One region of the Paenibacillus stellifer genome, then DNA from elsewhere that is predicted to be linked to it. Evidence: a T-box and tRNA genes for the amino acid it is inferred to sense, from the RefSeq annotation. Region 1 holds a T-box; the other holds one or more tRNA genes.
The links. A T-box is a leader RNA that pairs with one kind of tRNA and senses whether it is charged. The one in region 1 lies ahead of PSTEL_RS19795 (valine--tRNA ligase), so its partner is inferred to be a tRNA-Val.
Positions count from the first base shown of each region.

Region 1 (11,840 bases):
GCCAGAAACAGCGCATTGGCGAGCAGGACAAGCACGGGCGAAGACCAGACCTCGCGCATAAGCACCAGCAGCCAGCAGGCAGACTGCAGCCACTTGGATAGAGCGAAGCGTGACAAGGCTTTGTGAACCGGGACACGGAAGCGATAGGTCGCGACAAGCAGTGCTGTTGCGACATTCCCGATCACAAGCGTGAGCAGGATCGTTCCGATGTCCAGATGAAAATCCATCGTATACACCACCAATCATTCTGTCTGTCCAAGATGTACGTCGCGAGACGTTCTGGTACCTATCTATATACAATACTATCGGAACACAGGGTTTAAAGTCTTGTTTTTCCTGACGAATCGTTTATAAAAAAACGCATTCTCCTTCAGCATGGAATGCCTCCGGAGAATGCGTAAGCTTGGGCTCGCAGCCAATCAGTTCGAGCCTTCCCGCCCTTTCAAGTAATCGGCGAGCGCATAACCGACCTTGTAAATGTCGCCCGCTCCCATGGTGATGACGAGATCACCCGGGGCCACGCGGCCCTTCAGATCGGCGAGCACTTCATCCTTGGCAGCCAGGTAACGGGCAGAAGGATTGCTGTTCTGGACGATCAGATCCACCAGCTTGGCGGAAGTCACACCCTCGATCTGCTTCTCGCCGGCAGGCGAGTAAATATCGGTGATGATCACTTCGTCCGCTTCGCCGAAAGCCCGGCTGAACGCGTCGAGGAGAAAGAAGGTGCGGGTATAGCGCTGAGGCTGGAAGACCGCGATGATCCGCTTGCCCGTCGCTTTGGCCGCGCTGATCGTGGCCTGAATTTCAGTCGGATGATGCGCATAATCGTCGATGACCAGAATGCCGTCCGTCTCGCCCAGCACCTGGAACCGTCTTTTGGCACCATTAAACTTAACGATCGCCGCAGCGATATCCTCAAATGCCAGCCCGGCTTTCAGACAGGCGATTACCGTAGCCATTGCGTTATAGACATTATGCTGACCGGGCACGGACAGCTCGATCCGGCCAAGCTCCTCGTCCTTATGATTCATCGTAAAAGACACCTGGCGGTCGCCCAGCACGATATCGGAGGCGGTGTAGTCCGCCGTCTTGGAACGGATTCCGAAGGTCGTCACCGATGTGGCCACCTTCGGAAGCAGAGAAATCACCGTCTCATCATCCGCGCATACAATGTTGGTGCCGTCTTCCCGAAGCTGGCTCATGAACTGCGCATAAGCGCTCTTCAGCCGCTCGAAATCACCGCCGTAATTCTCCAGATGATCGGCTTCGATATTCGTCACGATCGCGAGCCACGGGTGGTACTGCAGGAAGGAACCGTCGCTCTCGTCAGCCTCGGCCACGACAAATTCGCCTTGTCCGGCCTTGGCATTCGTGCCTACGTTCATGATTTCCCCGCCAATAATATAAGTAGGGTCGGCTCCGCAATCCTCCATGACCAGCGCAATCATCGAGGACGTGGTCGTCTTGCCGTGCGCGCCGGCGACCGCAACGCCCTTGCGCTGATTCAGCAGGCGGGCCAGCATTTGGGAACGGTGCAGGACCGGAATATTAAGCCGCTCCGCCTCAACGCGCTCCACATTATCCTTGGGTAGAGCCGTGGAATAGACAACCAGATCGGCTCCCTTCACCTGCTCCGCTGTATGTCCGATATATACTTTCGCGCCTTTGGCGATAAGCTTCTCCGTCAATTCCTGAGCGGCCACATCAGAGCCTGTTACGTTATACCCCATCTCCAGCATAACGCGGGCAATCGCGCTCATCCCATAACCGCCAATTCCTATAAAATGAACTCGTTCCGTCGTATCCAACCGTTAGTCACCAGCCTTTTTCAGAATCGGGTTGCTGCAAAAGCGCGCTTCGCACATCGGCGATCAGGTAAAGCGTACCGGAGACGACCGCCAAATCCTCATCGTCTGTAATCGACTTCAGACGCTGCAGCGCTTGATCCCAATCATGCTCCACCAATATCTCCAAATGCTCCTTGGCGTAGTTCTCCCGCAGACTCTCCGCGATTGACTGAAGGTGTTCAGCGTCCATTTTCTTCCGGAAATCCGGCTCGGTCAGGATGAGCGTATCCACTATAGGAAGTATATGCTTGAAGTACGACTCGTGATGCTTGTTTGACAGCATACCCATCAGTAAATTTAATTTTCGATACTTGTAAAATTTCGGCAGGCTCGCCGCCAGCACCTGCGCCCCTTCGGGGTTGTGCGCACCGTCCAGCACGATCCGGGGAGAGCCCGGAATCTCTTCCAGTCTTCCCGCCCAGAACGTCTTGCGGAAGCCCGCCTTGAGGTCCTCATCCTCCAGGATGAACGCCATATACTGGCGCAGCACTTCAAGGGCCATCATGGCTCCCGCTGCATTAGCGATCTGATGCTCGCCCTTCATCGCGATGGACAGGTCGATAGAACGAAAAGGGCCATCAAAAATGAAGGACTGCAGCCCGTCCTCCTGAACGCCTTCGCTGCGGCAGGCAAACTGCTCGCCCGCCAGATACAGCGTGGACTTGCAGGAAGCGGCCTTCTCCTTCAGAACGGCGACCGCCTCCGGCTGCGATACGCAGCTGACGGCAGGAACGCCGGGCTTGATGATGCCCGCTTTTTCAAAAGCGATCTGTTCCAGGGTATCCCCCAGAACATCGGTATGATCATAGCCCACGTTGGTTATGATTGAGACAATCGGGGTAACGATGTTCGTTACATCCATCCTTCCCCCGAGCCCTGTCTCCCATACGACGACATCGGGATAGCAGACCTCCGCATAATAGAGGATTGCCAGCGCCGTGGACACCTCGAACATGGTGGGCGAACCCAGCTCCGTTGCGGCGATTTCCTCCACCAGTGGATAAAGACGGTTCGCGAGCCTGGTCAGCGTCTCTTCGGGAATGTCCTCGCCGTTATACTGAAACCGGTTCGTGAATTTCGTAATGTACGGCGAGGTGAAGGTTCCGACGGAGTAACCGCATTGTCTCAGCACAGATGTCAAAAACGCACAGGTCGAGCCTTTGCCGTTCGTTCCCGCGACATGAATGAATTTCAGCCTGCGGTGAGGATGGCCGAGGTATTCCATCAGCTTCTCAATCCGGTCCAGGCCGGGCCGGACACCAAACGGGATCAAGCCGTTGATCCAGTTCACTGCTTCCGTGTATGTGTGCAAGGGGGCCGCAGCAGAGGCCCCGCTAATCTCTTCCATAATCCTTATCCCCTCAGCTCGGCAATGCGGGCCAGCACCTTCTCGCGCTTGGCCGAATAATCGGCCATCTTCGCCCGTTCCTCTTCGATGACTTTGGCCGGCGCTTTGGAGACGAAGCCGGGGTTGCCGAGTTTTTTCTCGACGCGCTCCACTTCGCTGGTCAGCGTCTGCACTTCTTTTTCAAGCCGCTTGATTTCCTGCTCGATATCGATCAGTCCCGACAGCGGAAGCAGCAGCTCGGCCCCTGTAACTACGGCGGACATCACCTTCTCCGGAGCTTCCGGATTCAGGCCCGCCACATAGGACGATGTATTCGCGAACCGGCTGATGTAAGCACCGTTGCGCTCGATGATCGCCAGCGTCTCCGGACTGCCGGCTTTGACGATCAGCTCGACCTTCTTGCTCATCGGCACATTGACCTCGGCACGAATGTTGCGAACCGCGCGGATGATATCCATCAGCAGGTTCATTTCCGCCACAGCATCACCATTTTCAAGGCCCGGATCGTACTCCGGCCAAGCAGCCAGTGTAATGGTTTTGCCTTCATGCGGCAGATGCTGCCAGATCTCCTCCGAAATGTACGGCATGAACGGATGAATCAGGCGCAGCGTGCGATCCAGCACATAGGCCAGAACGGATTGGGTGCTTCGCTTGGCCTCGGCGTTCTCGCCGTAGAGCGACAGCTTCGCGAATTCGATATACCAGTCGCAGAGATCGTCCCAGATGAAATTGTAGAGCAGCCGGCCTGTCTCGCCGAAATCGTACGCATTAATGAGACGCGAAACATCTCGGGAAGTTTCGTTCAGGCGGTGCAGAATCCACCGGTCGGCGGTTCCGAGCTGTCCTGTGATGTCGATATCTTCGTAGGCTACGCCCTCCAGATTCATCAGTGCGAAGCGGGAAGCGTTCCAGATCTTGTTGGCAAAATTGCGCGCCTGCTCGACCTTCTCCCAGCGGAAGCGCAAGTCCTGCCCCGGCGTGCTGCCAGTCGAAATCATGTAGCGCATGGCGTCTGCGCCGTACTTCTCGATGACTTCGAGCGGATCAACGCCGTTGCCGAGCGATTTGGACATTTTGCGGCCTTCCGCGTCGCGGACGAGACCGTGAATGAGCACGTCGGCGAACGGCTTCTCGCCGGTGAATTCCAGCGCAGTGAAGATCATCCGCGCTACCCAGAAGTAGATGATGTCGTAGCCGGTCACCAGTACATCGGTCGGGTAGTAACGCTTCAAGTCGTCGCTGTCCTCCGGCCAGCCCAGAGTCGAGAACGGCCACAGACCGGAGCTGAACCAGGTGTCGAGTACATCGTCGTCCTGCTTGAGGTCCGTCAGGCCGCTGATCCGCTTCGCTTCTTCCTCGTCGCGGGCAACAACCATTTCCCCGGTTGATTCGGAATACCAGGCCGGAATGCGGTGGCCCCACCACAGCTGGCGGGAAATACACCAGTCGCGAACATTCTCGATCCAGTGGAGATAGATCTTCTCGAAACGGTCCGGAACGAAGTTAACGCCTGTGCCGTCCTTCTGCGCCTTGATCGCAGCTTCGGCCAGCGGCTGCATCGCTACGAACCACTGGGTCGACAGATACGGCTCAATTACAGCGCCGGAGCGCTCACTGTGTCCAACCTGATGCACATGATCCTCGATCGAGATCAGCACACCCTGCTCTTTGAGGTCCGCGACGATCTTCTTGCGGCAATCACTGCGGTCCAGTCCCTGATAAGGACCGGCTTCGGCGTTCATCGTGCCGGTTTCGTCCATAACGACGATCTGCGGCAGATTGTGGCGCTGGCCAACCTCGAAGTCATTCGGATCGTGAGCCGGGGTAATTTTTACCGCGCCGCTTCCGAACTCTTTTTCCACATATTCGTCTGCAATAACCGGGATCTCGCGGCCAACGATTGGCAGAACAAGCGTCTTGCCGATCATGTCCTTGTACCTCTCATCCTCCGGATGAACCGCCACAGCTGTATCGCCGAGCATCGTCTCCGGACGCGTTGTCGCCACGGTGATGTACCCGCTGCCGTCTTTCAGCGGATAACGCAGATGGTACAGATGCCCGTTAACCTCTTTGTACTCAACCTCGATGTCGGAGAGCGCCGTGCGGGCCGCCGGGTCCCAGTTGATGATGCGTTTGCCGCGGTAGATAAGGCCTTTCTCATACAGCTTAACAAACACCTCCCGAACCGCCTTCGACAAGCCCTCGTCCAGTGTGAACCGTTCGCGGCTGTAGTCGAGCGACAGACCCATTTTGGCCCACTGCTCATGGATGGTGTCGGCGTATTGATCCTTCCATGCCCAAACCTGGTCGAGGAATTTCTCGCGTCCAAGGTCATAGCGTGAAATGCCCTGCTGGCGGAGCTTCTGCTCCACCTTCGTCTGGGTCGCGATGCCCGCATGGTCCGTTCCCGGCAGCCAGAGCGTGTCGTAGCCCTGCATCCGCTTCGTGCGGATCAGAATATCCTGCAGCGTGAAATCGAGCGCATGCCCGATATGCAGCATCCCCGTTACGTTAGGTGGCGGAATCACAATGGTATACGGCTTCGCATCCGGACGCTGTCCGGCGCGGAAGAAGCCCTCTTCCATCCAATACGGGTACCATTTCTGTTCGGCGGCTTTCGGATCGTAGGTTGTCGGCATACCGCCGCCCGCAGTGCCGCCTGTCGTCTCGCCCGACTGCTTAATCTCCGGCTGCGCCGAAGTCAAAGATTGTTCTGTCATGATTGATTCCCTCCGTAAGTTTGAAACTTGATTCCTGCAAGGCTGGCAGCCCCTGGAAAAACAAAAAGACCCTTCGTCCTCAAAGGACGAAAGGCCATTCTTTCGCGGTACCACCTTTGTTTCGCATGCAATACAAATCAAGGAATGCAAGCAGTCCTCTTGAACATGCGACACTTCATGCAGAAGTAACGGTCTGCGGCCGGCGGGTTCTAACCGGCTTCCTCACGGAATTCTCCGGCTCAAACGCGCGACTCCAGGGCGACTTCGGCTGTCATTATCCTGCGGAGGCTCACAGCTGCTGCTCCCCGCTCTCTGAAAGGGCTGACCGCCTACTCTTCCCGTTCCCAGTCTTTGCGTACTTTCGGTTTATTACCTTACATCATACCGTTTGCTTACGTCCGAGTCAACCAAGAAGAGCCTATTTTCCCGTTGGCTCTGTCATTTCCTTCAGTTCCCCAAACAAGCGGAGTGTGGCTTCCTTGTCCCGGTAATTGAATACGACCGTCTGATCCGGCAGATGGATGACGATATAGGGCGGAGAATTCGTATACACATACAATCGTGCCGCGCCCCACTCCTTCAGCTTGAAATGACCGCGGGCGTACGTATCGGTGGCTACCCCATTGACCCGGCTGCCCGAAGGGAGGGTGTCCGTTAGAGCAAGATCCTGAACCTGGTCCAGCGAAAAAGAGTAGCCGTAACTCGGACTCTCTACTCTCACCTCTCCATTGGCATTTATACTCATGGCAGGTTTCATCCAGTCTTCCCGGACGGCGAAAATCGATATCCCCGCTATCAGCAAGACCACGAACGCAGCGGTGATTCCCATGAACAGCCTCCCTCCCCGGGACGCCATGTTGAGCGTCAGACCGAACCCGCCCCGCTTCGGAACCATCATGCTGCGGTCGTTCGGATTGTAATACCATAGCCCATTAATCCAGTACTCGTCATCATCGGTCATGAACGGCTGCTCCGCCGACTTCTCCAGCTCGAGCTGCCGCTTCTTCGCCTGACGATCCGTATACGCGGCGGCAGCGAAGGGTACGGCAATCTGGATACCCAATACGATATACCAGACGGTGTCCAGATATGCAGCTTCCTGCAGTCCGGTCCATACAGCAAAGGCAGCGAAGATGGCGTCCAGCAGTGCAAGCCCGAGAAAGAGGAAGGACCAGGTCCGGCGCTGGGCCCGGTTCAGTGCAGCGTTGATGACGCTGTCCGCACTGTAAGCCCGGGTGCGCACCCGGCGAATCGCCAGGGACACCAGAAACAACAGCAGCGTCATACCCGCGGCCTGGATGGCCAGATATGCCCCCATATCCTGCGAATCGCGCACAGCGTAACAGATGGCCGCCAGGGATACCAGCAGGGGAACGGCGAACCAGCCCGGCGATACGGTCATCCGGTGCTTCAGCAGAATCAGCGTAGTATCGACCCGTACGACGCGCCGCTCGCCAAGGCTCCAGCCTTTGGCCTGCTTGATCTGCGAAGCCGAGCGGTGACTGGCGGCGAATAGTTTGTAGCCGGCGGTAAGGAAGACAACAAGCCAAACCCACCAATACACGAAGACCAGTGAGAACAGGTCCCTGAGCGCAAACATCGGCAGCAGAAGCAGCACGCCTGCCGCAATCAGCGCCAGGCTGCGGCGGCGAAGACGGGTTCTCAGCATCTGTACTTCCTCCGAATCCGCTGCATCCTTCGGAAAGCCGATGCCTAGGACGATTACGCCGCCAGATACTTGCGTTCTGACGCCATAGATTAGCTGAGTGACCACAAGGATAAACAGGGCAATCAATATGAACAGAACGACCAGGCTCACTTTGACAATCCCCTTTCTATTCCGTCAGCGTCTGAGGGCCAGCAGCAAGAGCCGCGAATATTCCGCTGCACAGGCTTTGGAACTCCTGACGGCCGATCCCCTTCAGCGCAGCTTCACTGATAACCAGGGTCAGCTCGCGTTCCAGCTTCTCCTTGTACACCGCGTCGCCTCCATCCGGCCTTGTGACAGCCGCGCCATGCCTGCGGTCGATGGACAGAAAGCCTTCATTCTTCAGGATGGCATAGGCCTTATTGACGGTCATCACATTCACGCCGAGCTCCTGTGCCAGCTGCCTGATGGTCGGAAGTCTCTCTCCATCCTGCAGCTCTCCTTTACCAATCGCAACGACTATGGCATTTCTCAGCTGGACATAGATCGGGGTATCGCTCTTGAAATCCAGGGTAAGGATCATGGGGTTCCCTCCGGAGGTTCAGTATTATTTGTATTACAATATATAATACAAATAATTCTTAATTCCCGCAACTCGTCGCAAGCCTTTTTTTTGGCTTCAGACAGCAAAATCCCGGCCTTGTTGGACCGGGACATGAATAGGAGCTCCACTGCGCTCATGGTTATGGAATATACAGGACCTGGCCCTCTTCCACTGTCTGGCCGGGCAGCCGGTTGTACAGCACAAGTTCTCTGGCGCTCAGCTGATACTTCTCGGCGATGGAATCGAGCGTCTCCTCCCGCTGGACGATGCATAGCCGCACCTTCCGGAAGGCCTCCGACTCCTGGCCCCGCACAAAGCGGCTCTTCCATTCGCGTTCATCCGATTTCTCATCATCGGCAGCCGGAACGCGGGCCGCCGTCTTCTCTTCCGGCGTCTCCTCCGCCTCACCCTGATTGCGTCCGGATGAGAGCAGAGAGGAGAAGGTCAACGGCTCGCTTTCCTTGTCCAAGCCCTCTTTTTTGCTGCCCAGAGCAATCTTCAGGTTCGGTTTCTCCTCCGACAGCACAGGCTGCTCCGGCGGGATTATGGCTGTATGTACAGCCGATTCTTCTTCCGGATCGACTGTCGGGACAGAAGTCTCATCCTCAATAAAGGCCAAGGTTTCCTTGTTATCCGCTTCTTCAGCAGACTCGTCAGCCGCGCTCTCCGTCTTATCCGCATCCTTTAAGCGTTCCCATTCGCTGTCTGCAGCCGTTTGGCCCAGGCGTTTCACACTCTCCGCAGCTGGATATCCGGGTGTTCCGGATAGCTTCGCCACTTCCTGCGCAACTTCATTTACAGAGAAGCTCTCTGCTTCGCCTGTCCCCTCGTTCCAATCACCGCTCAACGTCAAAACTGTTTCACCCTGATCATTATCCGGAATCGCGCTTATTCCAGGGAACGAATGATCCTCCTGATCTTCCTCTTCTGTTGCGCCTTCGCCGAAGGTCCACACGGAATTCTCGTACAGCTTGCCGCTATCGTCTCCCGGATTGTCCTGGACCCTCTCTTCCTCTTCGCGGGCCTCGTCTTCTTCAGGAGAATAGACAACGGTGTATTCCTCTCGCTGCCAGGCGGGAACGTTCCCACCTCCGTCGATTCCGCGCAGCGACAATACGCCTGTAACATTAAGGCTCCGCATCGTCAGCAGATCGATATCAAAATTCTCAATCTCAACCCCGATTTCATCGAGCGAACTGACACGGGTCAGCGGCACCGTAATTTCAACGGGAATGGAATGCTCCAATTGCTGGGTAATGTCGTCTTCGCTCCGGTAAAGGCCTGTCAGCACCAGTTGTCCGTGCAGCTCCGCGCGGTCCTCGCGCTGGGTGACCTGAATATCGGGCAGCAGCTCAATTTCTTCCAGTTCGGCAATTCCCGGAAGGTCTTGAGGCAGATGAATTCGTTCATAAATGTCAAACCGCAGGCCGTGGGACTGGTCAAACACGGGAAACGTCCTCCTCCTTGGCATAATCTGACTCCGGGACAGGCCCGGAGCGCAAGCCCAAAATGTTACTCTCCCTATGTATATGCTCAGGGAATGGACGCATGACAGACGTTCGCGAAAAGCTCTTTCGGATCTTCTCCCGATCATCCGGTCATCCCGATTTTCACAGTGACTATCAATGGCAGCTCCATTTGGGGTACAATAGAATTAAAATAGCCCAGAAAAATTGGAGTTGTGATCAAAATGGCCAATAAGGAAGATGAAATCATTCTGACGCCGGAGGGCTACGCCCAGCTGGAAGAGGAACTGAAGGATCTCAAAACCGTTAAACGCAAAGAGCTGGCCGAACGTCTCAAGGTAGCAATCAGCTATGGAGACCTGAAGGAGAACAGCGAATATCACTCGGCCAAAGATGATCAGGCATTCATGGAGACCCGGATCAAGCAGCTTGAGAACATGCTGAAGTACGCCCGCGTCGTCAATGCGGACAGTCTGGATGCAACTACGGTGAACGTCGGCTCCATCGTCGTGCTGAACGATATCGAGTTCTCCGAACGGGTGGAGTACCGCATTGTCAGTCCAGCCGAGGCCGATGTCGCTGGCAACAAAATCTCGTACGAAAGCCCGCTAGGCAAAGAACTGCTTGGCAAATCGGCGGGAAGCACCATCAAGGTAGACGCCCCGGCCGGCCTGATCGAGTACGAGCTGCTGGAGATTCGTCTGGCTTAACAAGCGCCGCTCAGCGAGGCAACGGAAGAACGGCTTAAGCGCATAGCTTAACATTTCATATCAGATGAGGAAACATTCCTTATGGCGTCCTTAAGGCGCCGAGCGTTTACCAAGAAATAGAACATTAATGATAAGCGTGCAGCTTATAAATTCTTGTATTTAAAAAAGGATCAAAAGCCCCGGCGAGCAAGTCCGGTACGCTTTTGATCCTTTTCGTTATTAAGCTGAAGTATGCACTTACCGACTGGCCTCCAGCCTAGCACGCAGCTGCAGCATATCCTCCGGCCAGGGGTCGGCCGCTTCTATGGCCTCGCCGGTCCAGGGATGGGAGAACGCCAGGGATTCTCCGTGCAGCGCCTGCCGGTTCAGCCTGTGTCCGCCCGAAAGCTCCGGCCCCTGCGGACCTCCATACAATTCGTCGCCGTACAGGGGATGCCCCATGTGGCTGAGATGCACCCGAATTTGATGCGTGCGTCCCGTCTCAAGCTCCAGCCGAAGAAGCGTCGCTTCCCGCCAGGCCTCCTGCCAGACGATACGGGTCACCGCAGACTGTCCGCCGGGCGAAATCCGGCGGCGCGAAGCGTGATGGCGGTCGCGTCCGATCGGCAGGTCGATTACCCGAAGAGTCTTGGGCACTACCCCTTTCACAATGGCGGCGTATCTTCGGGAAATGTCTTTCCTGCGCATGGCCTCATCCAGCACGAGCTGGGCCAGTTCATTCTTCGCATACAGCACCGGTCCGGTCGTCTCCTTGTCGAGCCGGTGAATATGCCGGACGGCGCAGCTCTGTCCGGTGTAGGAGTAATGCGCAGCCACCGCATGATCCAGCGTCACTGCGCTGCCGCCGCTGCCGTCCGGATGCACAGCCATGCCGCTGGGCTTATGGACAACAAGACAGAAGTCGTCCTCGAACAAGACCTCAAGCTCATGCCAGAGCGGCTCGATTCCAGGCTCCCTGGACGGAAAGAGTGCCAGGCGCATCCGGTCGCCCTTGAGCTGGATTCCGTTCTCCCGTAAGAGCCGTGCAAGCAGCTTGTCTGGCATCCCGACCGTTTCGCCTAGCCACCGACAAGCAGCAGCCATCCGGTCCTCCGCCGTAAGAATGCTCCTGCCGGGCATTGTCTCCAGCCACTCGCCCCGGCGGACCCAACCCGGCCGCTTCGCCTGATTCTCCGGCTTCACAGCGACTTCAAGACGGCGCGATGGGCTTCCAGGGTATCGTCGATATCCTGTTCGCTGTGCGCCGCCGAAAGGAACATGCCCTCAAACTGCGAAGGCGGGAGGCTGATGCCACGCTCCAGCATTTTGCCGAAGTAGGTGCGGAACCGGGCAACATCGCTGCTCTTCGCCGTATCGTAATTCGTGACCGGCCCCTCCGAGAAGAACGGGCACACCATCGAACCGACGCGGTTCACGGTCAGCGGAATACCGGCTTCTTGGGCATTGGCATTCAATCCGGCTTCAAGGCGGGCGCCGAGAGCTTCCAGCCGGTCATAG
Region 1 covers NZ_CP009286.1:4,287,632-4,299,471, forward strand. Annotated here, with positions in the region: gene PSTEL_RS19780 (GGDEF domain-containing protein) at 1-227, opposite strand, end outside; gene murC (UDP-N-acetylmuramate--L-alanine ligase) at 420-1,760, opposite strand; gene PSTEL_RS19790 (bifunctional folylpolyglutamate synthase/dihydrofolate synthase) at 1,816-3,195, opposite strand; gene PSTEL_RS19795 (valine--tRNA ligase) at 3,201-5,834, opposite strand; T-box leader at 5,995-6,270, opposite strand; gene PSTEL_RS19800 (DUF5808 domain-containing protein) at 6,334-7,734, opposite strand; gene PSTEL_RS19805 (GntR family transcriptional regulator) at 7,751-8,146, opposite strand; gene PSTEL_RS19810 (LysM peptidoglycan-binding domain-containing protein) at 8,307-9,614, opposite strand; gene greA (transcription elongation factor GreA) at 9,858-10,343, shown strand; gene PSTEL_RS19820 (RluA family pseudouridine synthase) at 10,581-11,462, opposite strand; gene hemL (glutamate-1-semialdehyde 2,1-aminomutase) at 11,522-11,840, opposite strand, start outside.

Region 2 (11,840 bases), 1.7 Mb from region 1:
CGAACGCTTTGATGGAGCAGAACGGGCTGGACCCGGACGACCGGGATTCAGACGCCTACAAGAAGCTGTGCCGCGATTTGGGCTATCGTATTACAATGGATGCCGCTCTTGATAACGTTGGTCTGAATGTCGATTGTCTCGTCGTCGGACCTTTCACCAAGGAAGCCGCTGACGAGGGCTGGATTTCAGATGAGCTGGCCCGGATCGGCCGGTCGCTTGAGAACGTCGAGGTCAAGGTGATCATCGTAAGCCTGTCTGATGAAGCTCTTTATAAAAAAAGAATCCTGGCGAGAAATTCCAGGCTGGACGACTGGAAGCTCCGGCACTGGGACGAGTTTCGCTCGGCTCTCGGGAAGTGTGGGGTCAGCTGGCCTCTTCCCGCTTCCTCGGTCCTGCATTTTGACAATTCAGGCACAGACCCGCTGCTGGCCGCCGACGCCATTGAACGCTTCGTCTATCCGGAGGGATCCTAGATCCCTCTTTTTTCATATGTATAACCGTAAATAAGCTGTGCTTCATTTCAGCTTCCGCCCCTTGCTTTTTCCAGCTCCACAGGTTTATTAGGCAGCTATTATGGGAATGTTTGTAGGATTGTCAAATCTTTGAGTCCCGTATAAATTGTGAAATCATTCACTGATATTTATAATTAAACATAACTTTAGAGCGCCTGTGTATCCAGCATTAGGCTGCGAGAGGATGGAGATTCCATGAGTTCAGGAACCGCTGAAGTTCAAGAACAGTTGCCCAGACATTTGCTAGCTATGCTTCCGTGCCCGCTGAAAGTGCCGCTCGAAGAAACCTTCGTGCGTCAGCAGAATGAGGGCTTGTGGTCCGAACTGGACCCGCAAGAGGTTGCCTTCGAGGGAAATGCGAACCAGCACGACTTCTATAAAACGGTAGACGGCTTCGAATCCGAGGATGAACTGCCGGAAGCCGTCATCACTCCCGGGATCAGCAGCTTCTTTCACCAGAGCTTCCGCACCCGGTTTCTTGACCATGATGTATTTGCCGACGCAGCGGACTATACCCCGAACGCCAGATTCACCGAGATCGGCATGAAGGACCCGCTTGGACGCGTTACTCTCTTATGCGTCAATCCGCTCGTCATCGTCGCGGACAAAGCCCGTCTCGGCGGATTGCCGGAGCCCCGCTCCTGGAGCGATCTGCTGAATCCGGCGTACAAGAAGCAGGTGACCATGCGTGGCCATAAGGGCAGCTTCTGCGAGACGGTGCTCCTGACGATCGGCCAATCCTTCGGCCAGGAGATGCTGACCGGGCTTGGCCGGTCTGTCCGGCAAGGACTGCATCCCGGCCAGATGGCGAAGCTCGCGGGAACCGACAGCGAAGACGCAACGGCGCTGTATGTTATGCCCTATTTCTACGCCAACAATATCCGCAAGAAGGAGAAGGTCAGCATCATCTGGCCTGAGGAAGGCGCGATCGCCAGCCCCGTCTTCCTGCTGGCCAAACGGCAAGCCTCGGAATCCGGCCGGCGCCTGGCCGATTTCTTCACCGGCGCCGAGTCGGCGCAGCTCTACGAGGACGCCTTCTTCCCCTCGCCGCATCCTTCGGTTCAGACCTCCGTACCGGACCGCAAGCTGCTGTGGATGGGATGGGACCTGGTGTGGAACCGCGACATCCAGAAGCTGACTGATGAGGCGAACGCCGCATTCCTGCGGGGCTTCAAGCAGGAGGGCTGACAGATGAAGCTCATAACCGTGGCGGGACCGCCGTCGAGCGGCAAGACCTCCATGCTTCTGCGCGTGATCGAATGGCTGAAGGAGCAGGGATTGAAAGCGGGGGTTGTCAAATTCGACTGTGTCGCCTCCAGGGACGATGAGCGCTACCGGGCAAAAGATGTGCCGGTGCTGCTCGGTCTTGCCGGCAATCTGTGTCCGGACCATTATTTTGTGACGAATATCGAGGCCTGCGCCAACTGGGGACAATCGCTCGGTCTCGACCTGTTCATCAGCGAGAGCGCGGGGCTGTGCAACCGCTGTTCGCCTTTCATCCGCCAGGCGCTGGGAGTCTGCGTCATCGACAATCTCGCGGGGGCGAACACCCCGACGAAGATGGGGCCCCTGCTCAAGCAGGCCGATATCGTCGTTATTACCAAGGGAGATATCGTCTCCCAGGCCGAGCGCGAGGTCTTCCAGTACCAGGTGCGCAAGGTCAATGCCAGAGCCGAAGTGCTGCAAATGAATGGCCTGACCGGCCAGGGGCGGGAGCGCCTCGGTGCCCTTCTCGCCCAGGCCCCCGATACCGGAGATTTGGAAGGCCGGAAACTTCGGTTCTCCATGCCGGCTGCCGTCTGCTCCTATTGCCTGGGCGAGACCAAGATCGGGAAGGATTATCAGATGGGGAATGTGCGAAGCATCGCTATTCCCGAGTCCGAAGTCTCCGGAGGTGAGACGGCATGACCGAACTGAACGACGTCATTACGTCCGTAACCCTGCTCGGCGGACGCTCCAAATCCGGAGAGCCCGAAGAGGTGAACCTCCGGCTTGTTCCCGGGGATTTGGTCGCTGTCGTTGGACCTACCGGCTCCGGCAAAAGCCGCCTGCTGGCCGACATCGAATACATCGCCCAGAGGGATACCCCGAGCGGGCGCCAGATTCTCATCAACGACGACACGCCTGATCCCGAGCTTCGCTTCTCCTGGGGCCGGAGGCTGATCGCTCAGCTGTCGCAGAATATGAACTTCGTCATGGATGCCACCGTTGCCGAGTTCATTACGATGCACGCCGAGTGCCGCGGAGACGGCAATCTTGACGAAGCTTACGCAGAGAAGCTGATACATGAGGTTATCGCGCAGGCGAACCGGCTTACCGGCGAGCCGATCATGCCGGATTCGCCGCTCACCGCGCTCAGCGGCGGCCAGTCGCGCGCACTGATGATCGCCGACACGGCCATTCTGTCCGATAGCCCGATCGTGCTGATCGACGAGATCGAGAACGCGGGCATCGACCGCCGCCAGGCGCTGGACGTGCTCGTCCAGAATCAGAAAATCGTGCTCATGGCGACGCATGATCCCATTCTCGCGCTGCTCGCCCACAGCCGCATCGTCCTGAAGGGCGGCGGCATCGCCGGCGTGCTGCAAGGCGATGCCGAGGAAGCAGCGCTGCTCCAGGAGCTGCAGCGCACGGACGCCGCCCTGATGGCGATCCGCGAGAAGCTGCGGCGCGGCGAGCGCTTGAGCGGATCTTCGCTGGGAAGCGGCTCCTGTCCGGCTTAAGCCAGCCGGAAACTACAACGGACCTGATCTCCGATATGATGCGGAGATCAGGTCCGTTCATTGTTGTATCTGTTTTTTCACATGACAGCTAAAATACCAGCTCTTAACGTACCCCGATCAATTGGCTGGTCCGGGCAACTCCGGTACGGATCGCCGCTTCGGCGACCGCAATCCGGATATTTTCCACCACTCGCTTGTCGAAGGGGTTCGGAATAATGAAATGCTCACTCAGTTCCGCCGGATCGACAGCCGCTGCAATCGCCTCGGCAACCGCGAGCTTCATCGCATCATTGATTTCTCTCGCTCCGCAGTCCAGCGCCCCCCGGAAAATACCCGGGAAGCAGAGCACATTGTTAATCTGGTTCGGGTAATCGGAGCGTCCTGTCGCCATAACCTTGACATAAGGCGCAGCCAGCTCCGGATCGATCTCCGGCGTCGGATTGGCCATGGCGAACACGATCGCGTCCTTGGCCATGTTCCGCACGTCCTCCACCTTCAGCACATTCGGCGCCGATACGCCGATAAAGACATCAGCTCCCTTAATGCAGTCCGACAGCGAGCCTTCTTCCTGATTAGGATTGCTGAGCTGCGCGAACTCGGCCCAATGCGGCTTCTCGTAGACATTCGACCGGTTGATCGCTCCGTCCCGGTCTACACCGATCAGATTGACAGCACCGGCGTTCAGCAGCATTTTAGCGACCGAAATGCCCGCCGCTCCGCAGCCGTTGACGACGATCTTCACATCCCGGATGTCCTTGTTCACAACCTTCAGCGCATTCAGTACGCCCGCCAGCACCACAATAGCCGTTCCGTGCTGGTCATCGTGGAATACCGGGATGTCGAGTTCCTCCTGAAGCCGGCGTTCGATCTCAAAGCAGCGCGGCGACGAAATATCCTCCAGATTAATGCCGCCGAATGTCGGCGCCAGCGCCTTGACGACCGCGATTATCTCTTCCGTATTCTTCGTATCAAGACAGATCGGGACGGCATCCACGTCAGCGAACTGTTTGAACAGCGCTGCCTTCCCCTCCATGACCGGCATGGCCGCCCGCGGACCGATGTCTCCGAGTCCCAGCACCGCTGTACCGTCACTGATTACAGCCACCGTATTCTTTTTGATCGTGAGCTCGTAAGCCTTCTCTTCATCGGAAGCAATCGCCTGACAGACCTTGGCTACCCCAGGCGTGTAGACCTTGGCCAGATCCTCCATCGTTTCGATCGGATGCTTTAGCGTGGTCTCCAGCTTCCCGCCCTGATGAAGCCGCATGATTTCTTCCAGATTACTCATTAAATTCCCTCCCGTTAATTGGCCCGCCTGTCAGGTCTTGTCCATCTATTCCCGTTCGGATGAATCATCACCCGGGACTGATATTTATTCAGGATTCTGCATTTCTTAATTCAAACATATTGCCGGGCTCCTTACTGCCACATGTGTCACATTTCCCGTGCAAAAAAGCCTTTCAATTCAAGGAATATTTTGTGATTCATCACGTTTCCCCAGGTATACGAAAAATTAACTTACAGCTAACATAGCTTGCCCGCTAACTGCGTTTGTTCATCCGAACAAGCAGCGTTTCCAACAGACCCTAATGTATCAGATTGCAAGGGTTTTGAAAATATCAGGAAGCGAAATTTTCACCATTTCACTAATTATAAAAAAACTGTTGCATTCCCTTTAGAATTTATGATAAGATAATTTTTGTTGCAGGACGGTAGCTCAGCGGGAGAGCACTATCTTGACAGGGTAGGGGTCATGGGTTCGATCCCCATCCGTCCTATACGATTCACCTCGAAAAACCCTTATTTTATAAGGGTTTTTTCTTTTTGTGTCCATTTACTTTTTTGTCGACTCAGTAAAAATCAGAGTTGTTGGGAACGGATTGGGGACGGAATTTTTTCTACTAAAAAATGCAAGGAGTTTCTCCGTGGGGGGACTGACCCCTGCTTATGAGACAGGGAACAATACCTGCGGGACACACTTATGATCATACCCTTTCTCTTCACTTCACTATAGCCTGGTACGCCTGAGACTTATACACGCTGCCATGGTCGCTATGGAGTAGCATGCTTGTCCGCTATGCTGTACGCAACGATCTCCCCGCTGTACAGATCCAGAATACTTGAGAGATACAGGACAAAAACTATATCGTCAATGGTCTGGCCGCTCGGAAGTGACTCAATAATTTACAGGACATTCTGTATAAATTTCTGAACAACACCATAGGTGTTTGCAGTTTCCATCCACAGATGTACACATACATTAGTGTAGAAAGTTTGCAAAGGAGGAATACGAATGGGCGAATGTGCAGGATTTACTTCCACTACCGTCATTCTGGTACTCTACATTCTCTTGGTTATTGTCTTAAGAACGTTCTAAGCTTCAAGGACGCTGAGTACGGGAGCCTATCGCTCTGTATGGTTCTCGTACTCAGATCAGCATACTGATTACCAACAGTTAGTAGTGTCCAGGGTAAGGACCATTTTCTCCCTAGTAATGCTTTCATCTTTACACTGAAAAAAAAGCAGCTGTGGGCATGGTAAATGATTTGGCTTAATCCGGAGATTATAAGTGGATCACCACTTATAGATTTCACCTACAATTATAGGGCTTTTACTAGATTAAATAAGGGAGAATCATCCACATAATTCATAGAGTATCTCTTCAAGATCAACATCAACCAAATCAAAATGAGTTTCATTACTCTGAGTAAAGTGTTTATAAACCTTTGGATAGTTTAAGGGAGACTTCGTTCTAAAAAAAATTCGTCCGGCTTATCCTAGCTTATTGGCAATGTCAGTCATACAAAAACTTGCGCTTCTGGATCTCGGTCTTGGGATAACTCGCATCCATCGCCTTTGAAAATCCATTCAGAAACTTTCTTCATAAGAACTCCCCATTAAAAAGGCTTCTGCCCGGAATGCATTTAATTAATTTGCTCCCGGGCAGAATATGTTTTGATAAACAAAGATAAGGCTTAACCTCTGCTGATTTGCTTAATTCCCAGCTCAATTCGGGAAATTACATCGGCTTCGGCTACGGAGACTGCCCATGCAATGTATCCATCTGGTCTAATCAACGCCGTGTGCACATCTTCCCAGCCATTAACTTGATCAGACAAAGTTGCACTTGCGAATTTGAAATGTTGGTGCTGCAAATTGCTTACAATGGTTTCTGTGATCTTATCCGATGCTAGATTCAATAGTACATATTTACCTTCACGAAAAAGCTCATAACTACTGAAGACATCGCCATTCTGCGATCGCAATTTAATCTCTGCAAGCCGGCGGCCATTTAGTAGATGTGACGATACATTCTCTCGCACGTTGTATTGAACATCCACGGCCGCAATTTGACTGGCTAAGCGATAGTTTGCATCCGGGCTTAGCAGCAAATCCGAAATCATACTGCGGAGGTGGATTGCTGTAGGCGAAAAATCGGTGCCGAACAATAGAGTTTGTACCTTGGTATTTCGAAGCAGTGTCGTATTAACGGGGAATCGTTCCGCATGGTAACTGTCCAGCAAGTCCTCGGGAGCCCATCCTTTCACTTCGGCAGCAAGTTTCCATCCAAGATTCATGGCTTCCTGCAAGCCCACATTCATTCCCTGCCCGCCGGCTGGGAAATGAATATGAGCAGCGTCCCCCGCAAGGAACAGTCTTCCTTCCCTATAGCGCTCCGCTTGACGGGTAGCATTACCGAAACGAGTCATCCAGTAGGGATCGGAAATTCCGTAGTCATCCCCTAACATGCGGATCATTCCCGAGCGTAATTCTTCCAAAGTAACGGGCTCATCCTTCGGTATTGAATTTCTTTCCGGATCGATAAAGACAACACGGTGCAGCTCCTTCGAGACAGGGACAATCATAATCATTCCTTTTTCATTAAAGCTGGAAACGACGGTCGTTTTCGGCGGACTTTTAAATACGACATCCCCTTGAACCGCAGTAAGTGTTGCATCCGTGCCGTTGAACGCAATGTTGGCCTGCTTTCGTACAATACTGCCAGCTCCATCGGCGCCAATCGCATAAGCTGCCGTTAATGTAATTTGTCCGGTATCTCCGGAAGCAATCACCTCGACACAATCAGAGCTCTGAGTCACCGATAATACATCTATTCCGCGGCGAATATCGGCGCCAAGCTCCTTCGCTCTCAGCTCCAGCGCCTTTTCCGTTTCTGACTGGGCGATAAACAAGGAATAATTAGAGGATGAGTCGATGACTGTAAAGTCCAGCCGGGTTTCCAAGCCTGCAAAGTGGCCTGTAGGCAGCGTTTTTCCAATCTTCAACAATTCCGATTTCAATCCACGCAAATCCATAATCTCTAATGTACGGGGATGGATACTAAGCGCTCGCGAGTAAGGCGTAGTGGCTTCCAGCTTTTCCAAGACGCAAACCTTAACATCAGCCAATGCGAGTTCCCCAGCCAACATCATTCCGACCGGTCCTCCGCCGACTACAATAACGTCATAATCCATCCTTATTTACTCCTCTCTTAGTTAGAAACGGTGACGATCGCATCGACTTCAACTAACCATTCCTCAAAGCCAAGCGCCTGAACGCCTATAAAAGTACTTGCAGTAAGCGGCCACTGGTCGCCGAATACTTCAAAGCCGGCTTTAAAGATCGAATCAACCAGCTCTGGCCTATGGTTAACAACATGAATTTTCATTTGAACAATATTCTCTGGCCCAGCTGCAATAGCATCCAATGCGAGCTTTAAGTTAATAAACACTTGTCTTGCCTGCAGCCCGTAGTCCCCTTCTCCGATAAGCTCTCCCTTTTCATTTAACGCGACTTGCCCGGAAATAAAGGCTAATTCAGACACGGGAGCGACGACGATTTGTGTAATCAAACTTGTTACTGTACTCGTTAGAGTATCGGGATTTATTTTCTTCATATGAAATCCTCCAATTTGATTTTTCACAGATTAAAAAGCTGTCCCTTGAGAATGAGAGAGTATGTTAGAGCGCATGTCCCGAAGAACCCATGTCAAGGAATCATCGGGGATCAGATACCCCCCCACTCCGTCTGTAAACAAGATGTCAAAAATGCGACGGCAAGCAGCATCCAATGCCTCATTGCTTGTATCTTCCTCTATGGGCGATGGAAGGAGAATCGTAATGGTATCCGGTTCTTGGGGGATGATTTTCACTTGAAACTGCCCCTCGGGTACCGTGCCTGATCCAAAATACTCATTGAGCCCTGCTTTTGGATCAAGAATTAAGCGTTGGCGGGCAGCTTGATTTCGTTGAAGCAATCGGTAATGAGCGGTAAAGATATCATGTTGATCCATTAGGGGTTATTCCTCCTGAAGCTTTGTCGCATCGCCAAGAGCTGCACTTTCAGTTTCTGAGGCATGATCCAGACAAACAACTCGGCGCTCTGCCACAGATCCATTTGATTAATGACGCTATCGGCTTGGTCCGGCTCCTCTGAATACGGCGGTATGACATAGTAAAGGGTATCTCTCCTTTGCCGCCGGATGTCGAGCTTAACACCTTCGGGCACTTCTACTCCTATTTGCGCAAGCGCCTGGTGCGGGTTTCTTTCAATCAATCCAGCAAACAAGGGGTCTCTCCAAGCAAGTTCGGTAATTTTCCGTTCAAGACTGCTATTCATGGTTTTTATTGTCCCTCTCCGACTAATGTTGTTAGCTATTTTGAATAGCCTCGTAACCGATAACGCTTGGCTTCGATTTCCCGATCACTCTTACGGGCTCATGAACAGATTTATCAAAATTTAAGCTTAAGAAGCCGGGAGTGGAGTAATGCCCCGCATGATCGATCAGGAATTTGCCGGGAATGATCTGTTTGAGATCAATGTCCGCATACACAATACCTTCCTCATCATGCTTTAGCGTATTGCTGATAACATGACCATTCGGCGCAATGATCTTCGCAAAGCCATATCCAATCTTCATATAATTTGGAGAAGCAATGACCTTAGCGCCGTTAGCTGCTGCCTCATCCACGAGCCTGCATGTTTTGTCAATCGTAGCATCCAGATCCAAATAGACGGCGGCAGCCTGAACGGCAGCGGCTTTGAAGGTTTGATTCATGATTGAACAACTCCTTATTCATTTATTAATATTAGTTCACTATTAGTGTATACAATACACCTTTAGTGATTTTTGCTTAGTATAATTTAGCTTTCTTGCTTGTGCAAGGAAAATTTTCAAAAGCAGAAACGGTTTTGCCGTCCTATAAAAATAAAAAAAAGACACTACAGCCGATTTGACCGCAGTGTCTTTTGCACACTATGACAGTTGATTGGTTATTTGATTGGCTTTCTCCTTGAGCTTGAGGACATTTAGGGAGGATGGACTAGTATCGATTTCGCCTGTAAACCCGATGAGACAAAGTGCTGCAACCATCTTTCCCGTATAGTCAAAAATCGGACTTGCTACCGACATGCTCCCAGGTATTCCGGCAAAGAGCGTATTGCGAAAGGAAACTCCTTCTTCCCGAATTGCCTGTAATTCCTGCTCCACCACTTGCTCGTCAAGTTGATAGTTGTCGATCTCCCTTTGTATCAATGACTGAACCTGCGAGGACGGAAGAAAAGCGGCAAAACACTTACCAAGGGCTGTCATCAATAACGGAAAGCGATATCCAGCTTGAATCTCGACCTGTATCGGTTTATTGCTTCGTTCGTATTCTGCAATTATCGGCCCTCCCTCGCTCCAAATCGCAAGCGCTACGGAGTGATTGATCTGTTTGCTAAATTCGCGGATATGCGGTTTGGCGATCTTGGCAACATCGAATTGTTGAAGCGCGACCAAACCCAATTCAATCAGCGCTGGCCCCATTGCGTAAGTCGAGTCTTTTTTATTCTGAATAAGCGCGCCAACTCTTATAAAACTAACCAAGTATTTATGAATTTTATTCTTCGGCATTTCCATTCTTTTGGACAATTCCGATACGGACAAAGGAGTTTTTGCCTCTTTAAAACAATTCAGTATGGAAAAAGCGGTCTCAAGCGATTGGATACCCTGAGATGAGGAACTTAAATGAGTTGCGGCTTCCAGCTCTTTCATGAATTCACCCTGCCTAAAAGTAGTGTTCTAGCTCATTCATTTGTTGATGTTGTTTTAATAGTAATGGATCTGATTTTTCTTCGCAAGGAAGGGACAGGGCCGTTTATTTTGGCCACTTGCGGTATGCCCCCCTTTTCTCTTTTGTAAATAAAGTTGACATACGTGCTGAAAATAGTTGCAAAAAAGATAAACGCCTATATAATAATGTTAAAAACATTCACATATAGTGTATATGTACACTAATAGTGAACAAAATTGGAGGGAAACGTACTATGTTTGACAATGCAGAAATTTTAAACAATCCATCGGTTGTACTCATTCATGGTTCTTGGTTAGGGGGATGGAGCTGGAGAGAAGTTGCCGGACACTTAGCCGCTCAAGGGTATCATGTTCTGGCTCCGACTTTAACAGGACTTGGCGAACGTAATCATCTGCTGACTGGAGACATTAATTTATCCGTCCACATCGAGGATATTGTTAATCTAATCTTGTACGAAAACATTACAAATGTTGTGCTGGTCGGACACAGTTATGGAGCTATGGTTGCTGCAGGAGCCGCAGACCGTTTGTTCGGTCGAGTACGTTGTGATATCGTTATCGTAGACGGCTTTGTTACCGAACCCGGTGAGTCTATTGTAGATCATTATCCGACTGTGTACGCTCTCATGCAGAATTTCTTGTCACCGAACAGCTCCTTGGTTGAACCGCCGCCTGTAGAGACATTTGGATTAAACGATGCCGAAATCTCTGCAGCCATTACTCCCTTCCTAACCAAAATGCCTCTTGCAACGCATACGGAGAAGCTCAACTTCTCTTTAGAAAAACAAGCACAAATGTCCCGTTCCTACATTTGCTGCAAGGAATTTCCTATGTTTCATCAAACGGCATCCATCGCAGCCAAAGACAGGTGGCATACCTTTGAAATAAATGCTGGCCATCTGGCTCCAATTACCCATCCGAAACAAATTGCCGAATTGATCAATGCAGCAATCCAATCCTCACATTAATTTTCTTTGGAGAAACATCTGGCGCTTATCGATATGGATAGAGATGTTGAAGCAGCCCTGGCCGGGATTGACGTAGTAAGGTTTGCCATATGCCGATTGGGCGATTTCCACCTCTTGAAGAGGGACACCGAGTCTGCACCGGAAGCGGTACCAGCCGAAGCGCATCACGGACGTCCGATTCATTCAGTCGGCCGGCGATGATCACCGCTCTCACCCGCATCATCTGCTCTCCTCTGCCCGTTCCCAGGCGAGCATCCCGGCTCGCAATTTTCCGTGAGCGAGATCAATGCCCGGTCTGTGGCTTCCGTGAAAATCGCTTCCTCCCGTTATTCGCAGCCCGTTCTCTTTGGCCAATCGGAGACAATAGGCTGCCCAATCGTCCGTATGCTCGGAGTGATAGCATTCGATACCGTCCAGCCCATACCGGATAAGCTCGGCCAGTACAGGCTTTAGCTCCTCCATGCTCTTGTTGAGACGCACCGGGTGCGCAAGAACCGCAATGCCGCCCGCCGCCTTAATCAGATTAATGCAATCCGCCGGCAGCCATTTATACGTCTTGATG
Region 2 covers NZ_CP009286.1:2,538,673-2,550,512, reverse strand. Annotated here, with positions in the region: gene PSTEL_RS11560 (P-loop nucleotide/nucleoside kinase family protein) at 1-473, shown strand, start outside; gene PSTEL_RS11555 (ABC transporter substrate-binding protein) at 708-1,700, shown strand; gene PSTEL_RS11550 (GTP-binding protein) at 1,704-2,420, shown strand; gene PSTEL_RS11545 (ATP-binding cassette domain-containing protein) at 2,417-3,235, shown strand; gene PSTEL_RS11540 (NAD(P)-dependent malic enzyme) at 3,339-4,523, opposite strand; tRNA gene PSTEL_RS11535 (tRNA-Val) at 4,942-5,013, shown strand; partial or broken gene PSTEL_RS27935 (IS3-like element ISLmo1 family transposase) at 5,239-5,368, opposite strand; gene PSTEL_RS28835 (YjcZ family sporulation protein) at 5,529-5,612, shown strand; gene PSTEL_RS11530 (monooxygenase) at 6,211-7,710, opposite strand; gene PSTEL_RS11525 (RidA family protein) at 7,728-8,132, opposite strand; gene PSTEL_RS11520 (hypothetical protein) at 8,163-8,528, opposite strand; gene PSTEL_RS11515 (nitrile hydratase) at 8,528-8,854, opposite strand; gene PSTEL_RS28145 (hypothetical protein) at 8,886-9,293, opposite strand; gene PSTEL_RS11505 (IclR family transcriptional regulator) at 9,492-10,271, opposite strand; gene PSTEL_RS11500 (alpha/beta fold hydrolase) at 10,544-11,278, shown strand; gene PSTEL_RS27620 (hypothetical protein) at 11,270-11,461, opposite strand; gene PSTEL_RS11495 (PHP domain-containing protein) at 11,498-11,840, opposite strand, start outside.
Region 2: it encodes a tRNA-Val, which carries the amino acid that the T-box ahead of PSTEL_RS19795 (valine--tRNA ligase) is inferred to sense. The anticodon was not compared.